DNA from 2 places in the Nonomuraea sp. NPDC059194 genome. Region 1 is predicted to be linked to the other one. Evidence: predicted binding sites of a transcription regulator. Region 1 holds the regulator's gene; the other holds the start of a gene.
The links. The regulator HspR, encoded in region 1, represses chaperone genes until heat shock. The targets are predictions, from matches to a motif close to ANTTGAGTCNNNNNGACTCAANT.

Region 1 (8,486 bases):
CCCAAGACCGCCACCGCCGACGAGATCAAGAAGGCCTACAGGAAGCTGGCCAGGCAGTACCACCCCGACGCCAACCAGGGTGACGCCGCCAAGGAGGCCAGGTTCAAGGAGATCTCCGAAGCCAACGACGTGCTGTCCGACGGCAAGCGCCGTAAGGAGTACGACGAGGCGCGCACGCTGTTCGGGTCCGGCGTGGGCGGGCCGCGGCCCGGCGGCGGTGGTGGTGGTGGTTTCCCGTTCGACTTCGGCGACCTGTTCGGCGGCACGGGACAGCAGAGCGGAAGCACGAGCGAGCGCATCGGCGACCTGTTCGGGGGGCTGTTCAACAGGGGCGGCTCCGGCACCCGCACCTCGGGCACGACGTCCAGGCCGCGCCGCGGCCAGGACATCGAGTCCGAGGTCACGCTCACCTTCACCGAGGCGGTGGAGGGCCACACGGTCTCGCTCAGGCTGACCACGTCGTCGGCGTGCAAGCCCTGTAGCGGCACGGGGGCCAAGGCCGGCACCACCCCGCGGGTCTGCCCGACCTGCGAGGGCACCGGTGCGGCCAGCCGTAACCTGGGCAACTTCGCCTTCTCCGAGCCCTGCCGTGACTGCAAGGGGCGTGGTCTCCTCGTCGACGACCCGTGCCCCGTGTGCGACGGCAGCGGCAGGGCCAAGAGCACCCGCACCATCCAGGCGCGCATCCCCGCGGGGGTGGCCGACGGACAGCGGGTCAAGCTCAAGGGCAAGGGCGCGCCGGGCGAGAACGGCGGGCCTGCGGGCGACCTCTACATCCAGACCCACGTCAAGCCGCACGCGGTGTTCGGGCGGTCGGGCGACAACCTGACCATCACCGTTCCCGTCACCTTCACCGAGGCGGCGCTCGGCGCGGAGATCAAGGTGCCCGTCCTCAAGGGCCTGCCTGTCACTCTGCGCATTCCGGCGGGTACGCCCAACGGCCGCACCTTCAGGGTTCGCGGCAGGGGGGCCACCCGTAAGGACGGCACCAAGGGCGACCTGCTCGCCACGGTCGAGGTGCTCGTGCCGCAGGAGCTCGACGACAAGTCGCGCGAACTGCTGAACGAGTTCCGCACGGCCACCGCGAGCGACGACCCGAGGGCCGACCTCATCCAACGTGCCAGGAGCGAGTAGGCCGATGGACGCCAACTACTTCAACCTGTCGGACGAGACACCCGTCTATGTCATCTCGGTGGCCGCGCAGCTGTCCGGTCTGCACCCGCAGACCCTCAGACAGTACGACCGCCTGGGGCTGGTCTGCCCCGGGCGTACGGCGGGGCGCGGCCGCCTCTACTCGATGCGCGACATCATCCAGCTGCGCGAGGTGCAGCGCCTGTCCCAGGAGGAAGGCATCAACCTCGCCGGCATCAAGCGGATCCTTGAGCTGGAGAACGAGGCGCTCAGGCTGCGTGAGGAGGTTCACCGCCTCAGGGCCGAGATGTCCATGGTCAGAGCTCTGATCCGATACGAGCTGCCACCGGGGGCCTGAACATATGGACTACAAGCTCACTCAGAAGAGCCAGGAAGCGCTGTCGGTCGCCATGCGGCGGGCCGCCGCCGAGGGAAATCCCGAGATCGCACCCGCGCACCTGCTCTCCGCCCTGCTCTCCCAGACGGGCGGCACCGCCGTACCCCTGCTCGAAGCGGTCGGCGTCGACTGGAAGACGTTGCGCGCGAAGGTGGAGACCGCGCTGGCGGGCCTGCCGAAGGCGCAGGGCGCCACGGTGAGCGCGCCCTCCAGCTCGCGGCAGCTGCTCACGGTGATCAACACCGCGGCGCAGCGGGCCAAGCGGCTGGAGGACGAGTACGTCTCGACCGAGCACCTGCTGGTCGGCCTCGCGACCGACGGCGGCGAGATGGCCACCCTCCTGAAGAACACCGGGGCCACGCCGCAGGCGCTGCTCGACGCGTTCGAGAAGGTGCGCGGGCACGCCAGGGTCACCAGCGAGACTCCCGAGGACACCTACCAGGCGCTGGAGAAGTTCGGCGTCGACCTGACCGAGCGGGCCAGGAGCGGCAAGCTCGACCCGGTCATCGGGCGCGACTCCGAGATCAGGCGGGTGGTGCAGGTGCTGTCGCGCCGTACCAAGAACAACCCGGTGCTGATCGGCGAGCCCGGCGTCGGCAAGACCGCCGTCGTCGAGGGGCTGGCCCAGCGGATCGTCGCCGGTGACGTGCCCGAGTCGCTGCGCAACAAGAAGCTGATCTCGCTCGACCTCGGCGCGATGGTCGCGGGCGCGAAGTACCGCGGCGAGTTCGAGGAGCGGCTCAAGGCCGTGCTCACCGAGATCAAGGAGAGCAACGGGCAGATCGTCACCTTCATCGACGAGCTGCACACCGTGGTCGGCGCGGGCGCGGCCGAGGGCGCCATGGACGCGGGCAACATGCTGAAGCCGATGCTGGCGCGCGGCGAGCTGCGCATGATCGGCGCGACGACCCTCGACGAGTACCGCGAGCGGATCGAGAAGGACGCCGCGCTGGAGCGGCGCTTCCAGCAGGTGTTCGTCGGCGAGCCGTCCGTTGAAGACACGATCGCGATCCTGCGCGGGCTGAAGGGCCGCTACGAGGCCCACCATCAGGTGCAGATCGCCGACAGCGCCCTCGTGGCCGCCGCCGCGCTGTCCGACCGCTACATCACCAACCGCTTCCTGCCCGACAAGGCCATCGACCTGGTCGACGAGGCCGCCTCGCGGCTGCGCATGGAGATCGACTCGCGTCCTGTCGAGATCGACCAGCTCCAGCGCAACGTCGACAGGATGAAGATGGAGGAGCTGGCCCTGGCCAAGGAGACCGACGAGGCCTCCGTCCAGCGCCTCGAACGGCTGCGCGCCGAGCTCGCCGACCGGCAGGAGGAGCTCAACGCGCTCGTGGCCAGGTGGCAGAAGGAGAAGGCGGGGCTCAACCGGGTCGGCGACCTGAAGAAGCAGCTCGACGAGGTGCGTGGCGCCGCCGAGCGGTTCCAGCGCGACGGCAACTACGCCGAGGCGTCCAGGCTGCTGTACGACGAGGTGCCGCGCCTGGAGAAGGAGCTGTCGACCGCCACCCAGGAGACCCCCGACCAGCAGATGGTCAAGGAGGAGGTCGGCTCGGACGACATCGCCGAGGTCATCTCCTCGTGGACCGGCATCCCCGCCGGACGCCTCCTCGAAGCTGAGACCGCCAAGCTGCTGCGGATGGAGGAGGAGCTCGGCACGCGGCTCATCGGCCAGCGCGAGGCCGTCCAGGCCGTCTCCGACGCGGTACGGCGCAGCCGCGCGGGCATCGCCGACCCCGACAGGCCGACAGGGTCGTTCCTGTTCCTCGGCCCGACCGGCGTCGGCAAGACCGAGCTGGCCAAGGCGCTGGCGGAGTTCCTGTTCGACGACGAGCGGGCGATGACCCGCATCGACATGTCCGAATACTCCGAGAAGCACAGCGTCGCCCGCCTGGTCGGCGCGCCTCCCGGTTACGTCGGCTACGAGGAGGGCGGCCAGCTCACCGAGGCCGTGCGGCGCCGCCCTTACACCGTCGTGCTGCTGGACGAGGTCGAGAAGGCCCACCCCGAGGTGTTCGACATCCTGCTGCAGGTGCTCGACGACGGGCGGCTGACCGACGGGCACGGCCGTACGGTCGACTTCCGCAACACGATCCTCATCCTGACCTCCAACATCGGCTCGCAGTACCTCGTCGATCCGAAGCTGGAGAACGGCGCCAAGCGCGACGCGGTGATGGGAGCGGTGCGGACGTCGTTCAAGCCCGAGTTCCTCAACCGGCTCGACGACGTCATCCTGTTCGATGCGCTCGGCTCGGAGGAGCTGACGAAGATCGTCGACCTGCAGGTGGACCGCCTCGGGCAGCGGCTGGCCGACCGGCGGCTGACGCTCGACGTCACGCCCGCGGCGCGCGACTGGCTGGCGATCACCGGCTACGACCCGATGTACGGCGCGCGGCCGCTGCGGCGGCTGGTGCAGTCGGCGATCGGGGACAAGCTCGCGAAGGCGGTGCTGTCGGGCGAGGTGATCGACGGCGACACGGTGGTGGTCGACCTGGGTGATGACGAGCTGACGATCGCTCGCGCCTGACAGGAGCTGCTACACGGCGTAGCATGACGATTCAAGCGCGCTTCTCGCAATCTGCTTGCGGGAAGCGCGTTGAAATCGGTGGAGGTTGTCGTGTTGTTGAGTTTCCGGGTGGCCAACCACAGGTCGATTCGGGACGAGCAGGAGCTGCTGCTCCTGCCCGCCTACGACAGATCTCGCCCAGCCGTCCCCCTTGCCGCCATCTACGGTGCCAACGCGTCGGGCAAGACAAATCTGCTCAACGCGCTTTCCTTCATGCGACGGATGGTTCGGCGCTCCGTGTGGTCGAGCGACGATCACACGGGGCGTACCCCCTTCCGGCTCGAACAGGGAGCCGGAGATCAGGAGTCGCGATTCGGGGTCGACGTCCTGATCAACGGAATTCGCCACGTGTACGGCTTCGCGATCGACGACAAGCACGTGCGCGAGGAGTGGCTGTACGTCTACCCCAAAGGACGACGCCGGGTCCTCTTCGAACGAGAATCGACCGGCATCAGATTCGGCGATTCCTTCCGTGGGCACCGTAGCGCCATCGAGGATCTCACCAGACCTAGCGCCCTGCTGCTCACCATTTCTGGCTACCTGGGTCTCGAACAGGCCCGCGATATCTTCACCTGGTTCGACCGGCGCGTTGAACATGTCGACGTGCCGTTCCTTCTCGAACTGGACGAGTTCGACGAAGACCATCCCACAGCAGCACTGCTGAAGGACGAGGCTCGCCGCGACAGCGTCATCCGCCTGCTCACATTCGCCGATCTCGGGATCTCCTCCGTCCGAACCGAGAGACGGCAGGGCGGCATGCTGACCGCGTACTTCGGACACCGCACGGGATCGAAAGACACCGAACTCCCCCTCAGTGATGAGTCCAGGGGGACACAAGCCTGGTTTCACCACCTGGGGTCCGCGTTGAGAGCGCTCGACGGAGGGCATCTCCTTCTCATCGACGAACTCGACGCCAGTTTGCATCCTTTGCTCGCTCGCGAGTTCATTCGGTTGTTCACCAACCCGGAAACCAACACCGGTGGCGCTCAACTCATCTTCACCACGCATGACGTGTCGCTGCTGCGGCGCCACCAGGGCGAGGAGATCCTGGCCAGGGACGAGATCTGGTTCACCGAGAAGGACCTCGGCGGATCGACCACCCTCTATCCGCTGACCGACTTCAATCCACGCGACCGCCTCGACTGGGAGCGGCGGTATCTGGGTGGATCCGTGCGTGCCGTACCGATACTGGACCGCCGGCAACTGGAGGACACCGTCAAGCAACGTGCCGTCAATGAGTAGGCGTGAGGGCAGCACACGACGGCAACCGCAGCAGAAGCGGCGCCTCACCAGCCGCCTGCTCGTGGTCTGCGGCTCTCTCGAAACCGAGAAGCAGTATCTCGACGGTCTCAAGGTCGCGCACCGCAATCCGGCAATATCAGTTGCGATCAAGACCAAACCAAAGTCGCCGCTGGAAGTGGTCAAGTACGCTCATTCGCTGGCCGCGCAGAATCCGGACGAGTTCGACGAGATCGACGTGGTCAGGCTACTCAGGAAGCACCTGCCGGCATACGACAAAGCAGTTCTCCGCTTTGCGGATTATGCGAGCGGAGTCGATCAAGCCAACCACAGAGCGCAGAGACTCGGCGACGATCCGGCGGTGAATCCCAGCACCGGCGTATGGCGGCTGATGAACCAGATCAAGGGCGAGCCAGGGTCAGGACCTCCTCGGAGGTCGGCGGCGCGGCCGGGTGGTGGCTGAGGCACATCGGCACCCTGATCTGGTGGAAGCCCGCCCCCTCCGCGGCCACGTAGAACTGGCCCGCCCGCAGCCGCCCGATCTCCGCCGCCACCCCGCCCTTCGCCCTGGCCATCTCCTGTGCCGCGTCCCGCTGGATCGGCGCGTTCAGGAAGCCGAAGAACTGCGTGGCCGCGTTGCCGGGAATGTGGTTGTGCAGGCCCTTCGGCGCCTGGGTGGCGAAGACGAGGCCGAGGCCGTACTTGCGGGCCTGGGCGGCGAGCATCAGCGTGCTGCCCGTGGCGGGTGTCGCCTTGCCCTGCGGCGCGAACGTCTGCGCCTCGTCCATGACCAGCAGCCCGCCCAGCGGCCGGTCGTGGGCGGGATGCCGCCTGAACCACGCGAACAGTCCGAGCTGCAGCCGGTTGACGAAGCTCTGCCGCTGGCTGTCCTCCTGCAGCCCGGCCAGGTTGATCACCGACACGCGTGCCCGCCGTCCCCGCTCGGGGGTCAGCAGCACGCCCGGGTCGACCGGGGTGCCCTCACCGCCGAACAGCGGGTCGTTGATGATCGCCGCCCGCAGGTTCTGCGCCACCTCCGCGGCCAGTTTCGCCGCGCCGTCCAGATCGCTGACGCCGTCCGGCAGCTCCGACAGCAGCGCGATCAGCCCCCTCAGCCCGTGTGACCCGGTTTTCGCGTGGTGGGCCATGGCCTTCCTCAGCACGGCCTGAGAGCGATGCGCCTTGGCCGTCGGCCCGTCGATCCTGGCCTTGGGCGCGAGGGCGGCCACGGCGGCGTCGATCGCCAGGCGGAACTCGTCGGGATCGCCGACGAGAGCGCCCAGGTCGGGAAGCGGCTGGAAGGTCAGCGGGCGGCCGGCCCGCATGCCGGGGGTCCAGACGACGACGTCGGTGCCGGCCAGGTAGGCGGCGGCCCTGCGCCGGTCTCCGTCCTCCCAGCCGGTCGGGGGCGACGGCCAGGCCGTACCGAGGCGGGAGAGGTCGTTGTTCGGATCCAGCACGATGGCGGAGACGCCCTGTAGCGCGCACTCCTCGATGAGCCTGCGGATCAGCACGGTCTTGCCCGAGCCTGAGCCCGCGAAGATGACCGTGTGCTTTCTGAGGGCGGCCAGTTCGATGCGGGCGGGCGGGCCCGCGCCGTCCGCCCGCCTGCCGACGACCAGCGTCCCGTCGCCGTCCGTGGAGGGGCAGCGGTCGGAGACCGCGACACTCGGGTACGGCACGCCTTCGGAGACCGCGACGTTCCGGGACGGCACGCCGTCGGAGACCGCGGCGTCCGCTGAGGGGACACGCTCGGAAGCCGCGACATTCGGAGATGGGATGCCGTCGGAGACTGCGGCGTCCGCCGGTACACGCTCGGAGGCGGCGGCGTCCGACGAGGGGACGCGGTCGGCGGGTGCGGCGGCGAGGCCGGTGACGGCCGGGGGCGAGCTCGTCAGGTCGGCGTCGCGCGGGGCCGTGACAGGGGGCGCTGTGGATGGCGGGGTCGGCGTCGCCGCGGGCGGTGCTGTGGCGATCGGGCGCGTCACCTCGGGGTCACCAGCCGCCCCCGGTCGCGACGGCTCGGCTGCGGGCAGGCCCGACCGGGGCGGTTCGGCGGCAGGCGGAGCGGCCGGTGGGGCCGGTCGGGGTGGTTCTCCGGTTGGTTGGCGCAGGGCCTCGACCAGGAGCTTCACGTCGTCGGCCGGGCGGCGGGCCGTCAGCCACTCCTGCAGGTGCGGCGGCTCCTCGTCGAGCAGCGTCCGCAGCGCCCAGAGCGTCCGCAGGTCCGCCTCGTCCACCTGGAGCACCCGGCCGCCCGCCGCCTCGAACGACGCCAGCGTCTCCTTCGTCTTCGGCCCGCCCGACCAGTGCGCGTTCCGCAGCACGAACAGCTGCCTGCGCGGCACTCCCGCCCGCAGGCCCGACGTGACGCACGCCGCCCTCAGCCGGTGCAGGGCCGCGACGGGACTGGTGCTGGCGATCCCCCTGAAGCACCAGTGCACCTCGTCCTCCGTCGCCTCGTCGAGTGTCAGGCGCAGCCGGGCGTGCAGCGGCGGCTTCCTGCTCGGCGGCGGGTCCTGGGCGTACCGGTGGGCCTGGCCGCCCCTGCCCGATATCCAGGCGGTCAGCCCGGCCGACAGCAGCCCTGGCATGACGGCGTCCTCGGTCGCGGGGTCGAGCGCGGTCTCCACCTCGGCGCGCTCCCTCAGCAGGGCGAAGTGGGCGTCGAGCGCCGCCAGCCCCGAGGGGCCCGCGCCGGACGGCGGGCCGGCGGCCGCGTCGCCGCCGTCTCCGGGCTCGTCCAGGCGGTCGAGCTCGCGAACCTCGCCCTCCGCGAGGCACGCCTGCACATGCCTGTCGATCTTGACGAGGATCTGGCGCGGCGTCAGCCCGACCGCGCTGTCGAAGGCGCTCTCCTTGACCGGCCAGGTCGGGTACGGCGGGACGAACCCCGCCCGCTCGAACCCCGCCACGAAACGCCGCTCGACGATGGCCCTCGCGGTCGGCGCGTCCTTCAGCACCCTGAGCAACGCGGGTTCCCTGAACCTGTCACGCACAGTGTCGGTCGCCTGCTCGCGGATCAGCATCCAGGTGGTCGGCAGGCACGACAGCACGGTCAGCGTGCGCCTGGTGACGTCACGCAGGGCCATCAGCCCTCCGGCCACCTGTTCGATGGCGACGCCCTGCCCCTCGTCGACCAGGCGG
Region 2 (8,486 bases), on a different contig from region 1:
GCGGGGCCCGCTTGCGGCGAGGCCCGAAAAGAACGAAGGGTCTCTAGCGCTTGGCCAGGCGGTTGGCGAACGCGTCGCCGAGGGTCTGGGCGAGCTGGACGAGGATGATGATGACCACACAGGTCGCGATCATGAGCGGCGTCTCGAACCGCTGGTAGCCGTACCGGATGGCCAGGTCGCCCAGGCCGCCCGCGCCGATGACGCCCGCCATCGCGGAGTAGGACACCAGCGTGATGACGGTGACCGTGATCCCCGCCACCAGCGCCGCCCTGGCCTCGGGCAGCAGCACCTTGGTGACGATCGACGTACGGCTGACGCCCATGGCGTGCGCCGCCTGGACGACGTCGACGCTGACCCCGCGCAGCGCGATCTCCACCAGGCGGGCGAAGAACGGCACGGCGCCGATCGTCAGCGGCACGACCGCCGCGTACAGACCGATGGTGGTGCCGACCAGCAGCCGGGTGAAGGGGATCACCGCGATCATCAGGATGATGAACGGCAGCGACCGGCCGATGTTGACGATCAGGCTGAGCAGCTGGTTGGCCACCCGCGAGGGGAACAGGCCGTCACGCGAGGTGCCGACCAGGGCGACGCCGAGCGGCAGCCCGAACACGACGGTGAACAGCGTGGACCAGAACACCATCTGGACCGTCTCCCACGTCGCCTGCCCGAGCAGCGGGACCATCTCTTCCCAGCTCACGCGGCCACCTCCACGATCAGGCCGCGCTCGCGCAGGTAGGCGAGGGCGGCCGAGGTCTCGACGCCGGCCAGCGACACCCGCAGGCGGCCGACCGAGCCGCCCGCGACCTCCTCGAGCGCGCCGCCGAGGATGCTGACGTCCACGTCGAACTTGCGCACGACGGTCGAGATGACCGGCTCGTCCGCCGCTCCGGTGAACGTGATCGTGACGTTGCCCGGCTCGGGCGCGGGCAGCGGGAACAGCTCGGCCGCCAGCCGGGAACCGGGGGTGGTCAGCAGCTGCCTGATCGGCCCCGACTCCAGGATCGCGCCGCCCGACATGATCGCCACCGAGTCGCAGATGCTCTTGACGACGTTCATCTCGTGCGTGATCAGCAGGATCGTCAGCCCGAGCTCGGCGTTGAGCCGCTTGAGCAGGGCGAGGATGGAGGAGGTCGTGCCGGGGTCGAGCGCCGAGGTGGCCTCGTCGGCCAGCAGCACCTTCGGGTTGCCCGCCAGCGCCCTGGCGATGCCCACGCGCTGCTTCTGCCCGCCGGACAGCTGTCCTGGACGGGCGTCGGCCTTGTCGGCGATGCCGACGAGCTCGAGCAACTCGGCGACCCTGGCCGACCGCTCGGCCCTGCCCACGCCCATGACCTCCAGGGGGAAGGCCACGTTGCCCGCGACCGTGCGTGAGGACAGCAGCGCGAAGTGCTGGTGGATCATGCCGATGTGCTGCCTGGCGGCGCGCAGGTCGCGCTCGCCCAGCGTGGTCAGCTCCTGCCCGGCGACCGCGACGGTGCCGCGGTCGGGGCGTTCGAGGAGGTTGACGCAGCGCAGCAGCGTGCTCTTGCCCGCGCCACTCTGGCCGAGCACTCCGAAGATCTCGCCCTGGCGCACGTGCAGGTCGACACCGTCCAGTGCGACGGTGTCACCGTACGACTTGCGCAGGCCGACAGCCTGGATCACGAAATTTCCCCACAACGGATTCGGTAACGGACGGTCAGCGTTGGGGGACGCGTCAGCGAGTGCCCGGGTGGAAGGGCAGGTGACTCAGGCGGCGCAGCACGAAGCTGGGTCGAATCATCGGGGCATACCTTTGAACGAGGGGGCGGAAGGGTGCGCTCTAGCGGGCCTGACAGCCCATACACATGCGCATTCGCATCTCGTTCACGCTGTGGCTAACGATGACCTTATGACGGCCTATTCCCGGACCCCGATGTGAAGTGGCTCACCCCGCCTTGTAGGGATCCTTGAGGGGGGTCGTCCGCTCGGCGAAGTCCGCCTTGATGCGCGCCATGCGCGCGCCTGGCGCGTAGAAGCGGCCCTTTGTCGCACCGTACGGCTTGAGCCAGCCCTTCGCGGCCAGATCCCGCAGGTCACGGGCGGCCTGCCCCTGGCTGAGCGTCTCGTCGGCCTGGTAGCGGCTGCGGCGCAGCCGCCGGTTCACGAACACCTCGTAGAGGGCGGAGACGCACCTGGTGTTGAGCCCGTCCGCGTCGACCTGCTCCTCCAGCAGCGTCCAGATCTCCCCCGCCTCGGACAGCCGCCTTTTCACCTCCTGTGCCTGCAGATGGTGTGCCCGGAGGCAGAACACCCAGGGCAGCGTGTCGCCGTGCGGGCTCCATCGCCTTCGCCCCACCTCGCCCAGCACGTCGTAGTACTCGACCGTGCTTCTCTGCTTGCCGAGCCACTCCTCGATGGAGCAGAACTCGGGAGTGGTGATCTGGTCGCGGCCGAGCACGAGCGTCTGGAGCGCCCGCGACATGCGGCCGTTCCCATCCCGCCACGGGTGGATCTTGACGAGGTTGAGGTGCGCCATGGCGGCCCTGACGTAACTGGGCGCATCCAGGTCCCCGTGGTTGAGCCATTCCACGAGTTCGTCCAGGAGACCACTGACCTCCTCGGCGTCAGGCCCCTCGTAGACCACTTCGCCTGTGTCCGAGTTGCGTACGTAGATGCCTCCCGGCCGGACGAGGCCAGGGGTCTTGTCGCGGTGGTGGCCGATCATCATGAAGTTGAGCCCGTGGAGCACGCCGGCGTCGAAGCGGAACCCCGGCGCCTTGGACAACTGCTGGATGTAGGTGAGCGCCTGCTGGTATCCGGCGATCTCGCGAGCCACCGAGACCGGCGTCTCCAGCGGCTCCTCCCCCGCCATGATGGACTCGACGTCCTCGACGTCGGCGAGATACCCCTCGATCGCGTTGGATCCCCGGATGGCGCGGGCCCGTAGATGCCTGCGCAGTTGCCCGTCCCATCGGTGCCTGTCGGCGAGACGATGTCGCAGATCTCGGCGCATGTCCTCGATCTCGGTGAGAACGGCCTCGTCCTTCGCCTGCAGCGCGGGAAGTCCATAGAGCATGGGCTCCATGACACCACTCGCGGATCTTCCGCTCAGGTGAAACGGCGAAGCCGCCCCGCCGTACAGACAGACAGACGGGGCGGCTTCGCGAGGGAGGGAGGTCAGGCCGCGGTGGTCTGTGCCACCTTGGCCGGGGTGAGCGCGATCTCGAGCACCTCACGCACGTCGCCGACGGCGTGGATGGTCAGCTCGTCGCGGACCTCCTTGGGCAGGTCGTCCAGGTCGGGCTCGTTGCGGGCGGGGATGAGGACGGTGGTGATGCCCGCTCTGTGCGCCGCCAGCAGCTTCTGCTTGACGCCGCCGATGGGCAGCACCCGCCCGGTGAGGGAGATCTCACCGGTCATCGCCACGTCGTTGCGGACCAGCCGTCCCGACAGCAGCGAGGCCAGCGCCGTGGTGAGCGTGACGCCCGCCGAGGGCCCGTCCTTGGGGACGGCGCCCGCGGGGAAGTGCACGTGCACCGAGCGGTCCTTCAGCGCGGTGACCGGCAGCTCCAGCTCCGCGCCGTGCGAGCGCAGGTAGGACAGCGCGATCCGCGCCGACTCCTTCATCACGTCGCCCAGCTGGCCGGTGAGGGTCAGCCCCGTGTCGCCGGTCTCCGGGTCGGCCAGCGACGCCTCGACGTAGAGGACGTCGCCGCCCGCGCCGGTGACCGCCAGGCCGGTGGCCACGCCGGGCACCGAGGTGCGCTGCTTGGACTCGGGCAGCGACGCCTCGGGCACGAAGCGCGGCCTGCCCAGGTACTCGACCAGGCCGTCCTCGCCCACCGTGGTGGGCAGCTCGTCCTTGGCCGTGACCTTGCGCAGGATCCTGGCGATCGAGCGTTCGAGGGAGCGCACGCCGGCCTCGCGGGTGTACTCGGCGGCCAGCCTGCGCAGCGCCGCCTCCTCCACCGTGACCTCCTCGGCGCTCAGCCCTGCCAGCTCCAGCTGCTTGGGCAGCAGGTGGTCGCGGGCGATGGCCACCTTCTCGTCCTCGGTGTAGCCGTCGAGCGTGACGACCTCCATGCGGTCGAGCAGCGGCCCGGGGATGGCCTCCAGGACGTTGGCCGTCGCGAGGAACAGCACGTCCGACAGGTCGAGCTCGACCTCCAGGTAGTGGTCGCGGAAGGTGTGGTTCTGCGCCGGGTCGAGCACCTCGAGCAGGGCGGCCGTCGGGTCGCCGCGGTAGTCGGCGCCGACCTTGTCGATCTCGTCGAGCAGGACGACGGGGTTCATCGAGCCCGCCTCGCGGATGGCGCGGACGATGCGGCCGGGCAGCGCGCCGACGTAGGTGCGCCGGTGGCCGCGGATCTCGGCCTCGTCGCGGACGCCGCCGAGGGCGACGCGGACGAACTTCCTGCCCATGGCGCGGGCCACGGACTCGCCGAGCGACGTCTTGCCGACTCCGGGAGGACCGGCGAGGGCCAGTACGGCGCCGCTGCGCCGGCCGCCCACCACGCCGAGGCCCTTGTCCTGGCGCCGCTTGCGCACGGCCAGGTACTCGATGATGCGGTCCTTGACGTCCTCGAGACCGGTGTGGTCGGCGTCGAGCACCACACGGGCGCCGTCGATGTCGTAGTTGTCGTCGCTCGTCTCGTTCCACGGGATGTCGAGGACGGTGTCGAGCCAGGTGCGGATCCAGCCGGTCTCGGGAGACTGGTCGGAGGTCCGCTCCAGCTTGTCGACCTCCTTGAGCGCGGCCTCGCGCACCTTCTCGGGGAGGTCGGCCGCCTCGACGCGGGCGCGATAGTCCTCCTCCTCGGTCTCGGCGGTGTCGCCGTTGAGCTCCTTCAGCTCCTTGCGGACGGCGGCGAGCTGCTGGCGGAGCAGGAACTCGCGCTGCTGCTTCTCCATGCCCTCCTGGACGTCCTTGCGGATCGTCTCGGCGACGTCGAGCTCGGCCAGGTGCTCGCGCGACCACTCCACCAGCTTGGCCAGCCGGTCGGCCGGGTCGGGGGCCTCCAGCAGCTCGACCTTCTGCGCGGTGCTCAGCCACGGGGTGTAGCCGGAGCTGTCGGCCAGGACCGAGGGGTCGTCGATCTGGTTGACCTGGTCGACGACCTGCCACGCGCCACGCTTCTGCAGGATCGTGGTCGCCAGCGCCTTGTACTCCTTGGCCAGCTCCTGCGCCCGCTCCCCGACCTGCACGGGGTCGACGGTGTGGACCTCCACCCACAGGGCCGCGCCCGGGCCGGTCGTGCCCTTGCCGACGCGGGCCCTGTTGACGCCGCGCACGACCGCGGCGGGCTCGCCTCCGGGGAGCCTGCCGACCTGCTCGACAACCGCCTGCACACCGACCGCGCCGTAGCGGCCATCGATCCTGGGAACGAGCAGCACGCGCGGCTTGTTGAGACCAGAAGCCTGAGCCGCGTCGATCGCAGCCCGGACCTCCGAGTCGGACAGGTCCAGAGGGACCACCATGCCCGGCAGGACCACCTCGTCGTCGAGCGGCAGGACCGGGAGGATCAAGCTCTCACTCATCTGAACTCCAATGGGGTTGAGTTATACCCACTCAATGTATTGGAGCCCTGCGTTGTTCCCTTCCTTGCCGATGTTCGCTCACGGCGATCGTAATCGTGTAAGTGATACCTGAGAGGGTCAGCCCCAGGGGTGATGTGCGCAGGTCGGCGGGTCCCTATGCTGCTGCGGTGATCTCGGCCGTCCTCCAGCCGTTCTGGCTCGCGTTCTTCCGCGGCGCGGCCGACCCGCCGCCGCACCGCTCGACCCGCCTGCGCCGCCCGATGCCAGGCCCGCTGCGCCGCCTGCTGCCCTTCGACCACTACGACGTGGTGCAGGTCGCCGACCTCGTCCTGGCCTGGGTGCTGTTCGGCACGAGTCTCAGCGAGCTGCTCGAGATGAACGGCGAAGGCAGGCAGCCCCTCTGGCTGGTCTACCTGGCCGCCGTCGCCTTCTCGCTGCCGGTGGCCCTGCGCGACCGCTGGCCGCTGGCGGCGTGGCGGCTGGCGCTGGTGCTCCTACCGCCGTCGCTGCACGTCGTCCAGCAGGTCACCGACATGCAGCCGCCCTACCTCGAACCGGCCGTCGTGATGTACCTGCTGGTGCTGTACTCCGTCGCCGCCAGGTGCGACAGGCGCATCACAGCCGTGGTGTGGCTGACCTCGGTGCTGACCGTCTGGATCGTCGACCCGAACTCGACGGCGCTGTCCTCCGTCGCCGTCACCGTGATCGTGCTGTTCGGCTACAACGTGCGGGTACGGCGCCGCGCCACCGCGAGCAGGGACGCGGCGGTGGGTCAGCGGTTCGTCATGGCCGAGCGGGCGCGGATCGCCAGGGAACTGCACGACGTGGTCGCCCACCACCTGTCGGTCATCGCGATCCAGGCCGAGGCCGTACCCATGGCGGCCAGGGGCGACGCCGCGCGCCTGGAGGAGGGCCTGGCGCAGATCCGGGGGCTGTCGCTCGAAGCGATCAAGGAGCTGCGGCAGGTCCTCGGCGTGCTGCGCGACCAGGAGGGCCGGGCCGACACCACGCCGGCGCCCGCGCTCGACCGGCTGGACGAACTGGTCGGCAACGCCAGGTCCGCGGGCCTCACCGTGCTGGTCAGACGCTCGGGTGAGCTGGAGGAGGTGCCCACGGCCATGGCCGTGTCGGCCTACAGGATCGTGCAAGAATCGCTCAGCAACGCCATGCGGCACGCGCCAGGTTCGGCCGTGGCTGTCGAGCTCGTCTGGGCGGGCGACCTGCGCGTCCGCGTCGCCAACGGACCGGGGCGCGGCCCGGGCGCGACGCCGGGCGCCGGCCATGGGCTGATGGGCATGCGCGAGCGGGCCACCCTGCTGGGCGGATCTCTGGAGGCGGGTCCCACGGAGGAGGGCGGGTTCGAGGTGAAGGCCACGCTGCCGCTGGAGCGTTCGCCGTGATCCGGGTGCTGATCGCCGACGACCAGGGCATGGTCCGTACGGGCTTCACGGTGTTCCTCGGCAGCCAGCCCGACATCGAGGTGGTGGGCGAGGCGGCCGACGGCAAGGAGGCGATCGAGCGGGCGGCCGAGCTGAAGCCCGACGTCGTGCTCATGGACGTCAGGATGCCGGTGATGGACGGCCTGGAGGCCACGCGGCGGCTCATGGCCGCCGGCGAGGCCGCCGCCAATGAGACCAAGGTGCTCATCCTGACCACCTTCGACCTCGACGACTACGTCTACGAGGCGCTGCGGGCCGGAGCCAGCGGATTCCTGCTGAAGGACGCCTCCGCCGCGCAACTGGCCGAGGCGGTGCGCGTGGTCGCGGCCGGTGAGGCGCTGATCGCGCCGGCCGTCACCAAGCGGCTGATCCACGAGTTCGCCAGGCTGGGCGGGCCGCGCGCGCCGTCGGTGAAGCGGCTGGCCGAGCTGACCGAACGCGAGACCGAGGTGCTGACCCTGATCGCGCAGGGCCTGTCCAACCAGGAGATCGCCGATCGGCTCGTGGTCGCCGAGCAGACCGTGAAGACACACGTGGGCAGGGTGCTGACCAAGCTCGACCTGCGCGACAGGGCCCAGGCGATCGTCTACGCCTACGAGACGGGGCTGGTCCGCCCCGGTGAGTGAGGCAAGGGCGAGGCTGGGCCGTACGATCGGCTGATGGACCCGGTGGAGCTCTTCCAGCGGACGGCGGCGACGGTGCCCGCCTACCGCGCGTTCCTGGCCGAGCGCGGGATCGACCCGGCCCGGGTCACGACCTTGCGGGACTTCGCGCGGTTGCCGATGACCACCAAGGACACCTACACCCGCCGCTATCCCCTGCCCGACCTGTGCCGCGACGCGACGATAGGCGACATGATCGCCGTCTCCTCGGGATCCACCGGCGTCCCATCCTTCTGGCCCAGGTCCGCCGAGGACGAGCGGGTCGTCGCCGCCAGGTTCGAGGAGGTCTTCAGTGACGCCTTCGACGCGCCCGGCAGGCGCACGCTCGCCGTCGTGTGCTTCGCGCTCGGCACGTGGGTCGGCGGCCTGTTCACCCTCGCCTGCCTGCGTCACCTGTCCGAGCGCGGCTACCCGATCACGACCGTCGCGCCGGGCGCCGACAAGCGCGAGATCACCAGGGTGATCCCCGCGCTGGCCCCGCACTTCGACCAGGTCGTGCTGCTCGGCTACCCGCCCTTCCTCAAGGACGTCATCGACACCGGCGGCCTGCCCTGGCACGAGTACGGGATCAAACTCGTCACCGCGGGCGAGGTCTTCAGCGAGGAGTGGCGGTCGCTGGTGGCGGAGCGAGCGGGCCTGACCGATCCGATCCGCGACACCGCCTCCCTGTACGGCACGGCCGACGCCGGAGTCCTCGGCAACGAGACACCGCTGTCGATCGAGATCCGCCGCTTCCTGGCCGCCCGCCCCGACACCGCGCGCGAGCTGTTCGGCGAGTCGCGGCTGCCGACGCTCGTGCAGTACGACCCGGAGGTCCGCTTCTTCGAGGAGCACGAGGGCACGCTGCTCTTCTCCGGCGACAACGGGATCCCGCTCGTCCGCT

Region 2: the regulator HspR is predicted to act here: its motif matches at 5,517-5,539, upstream of lon (endopeptidase La).

The regions. Positions count from the first base shown of each region.
Region 1 is NZ_JBHZBH010000016.1:79,434-87,919, reverse strand. It holds gene dnaJ (molecular chaperone DnaJ) at 1-1,134, shown strand, start outside; gene ACFXJ8_RS20725 (heat shock protein transcriptional repressor HspR) at 1,139-1,489, shown strand; gene clpB (ATP-dependent chaperone ClpB) at 1,494-4,061, shown strand; gene ACFXJ8_RS20715 (ATP/GTP-binding protein) at 4,152-5,342, shown strand; gene ACFXJ8_RS20710 (RloB family protein) at 5,335-5,802, shown strand; gene ACFXJ8_RS20705 (helicase HerA domain-containing protein) at 5,741-8,486, opposite strand, start outside.
Region 2 is NZ_JBHZBH010000062.1:3,380-11,865, reverse strand. It holds gene ACFXJ8_RS41110 (methionine ABC transporter permease) at 44-700, opposite strand; gene ACFXJ8_RS41105 (methionine ABC transporter ATP-binding protein) at 697-1,647, opposite strand; gene ACFXJ8_RS41100 (Fic family protein) at 1,910-3,040, opposite strand; gene lon (endopeptidase La) at 3,142-5,502, opposite strand; gene ACFXJ8_RS41090 (sensor histidine kinase) at 5,670-6,902, shown strand; gene ACFXJ8_RS41085 (response regulator) at 6,899-7,567, shown strand; gene ACFXJ8_RS41080 (phenylacetate--CoA ligase family protein) at 7,601-8,486, shown strand, end outside.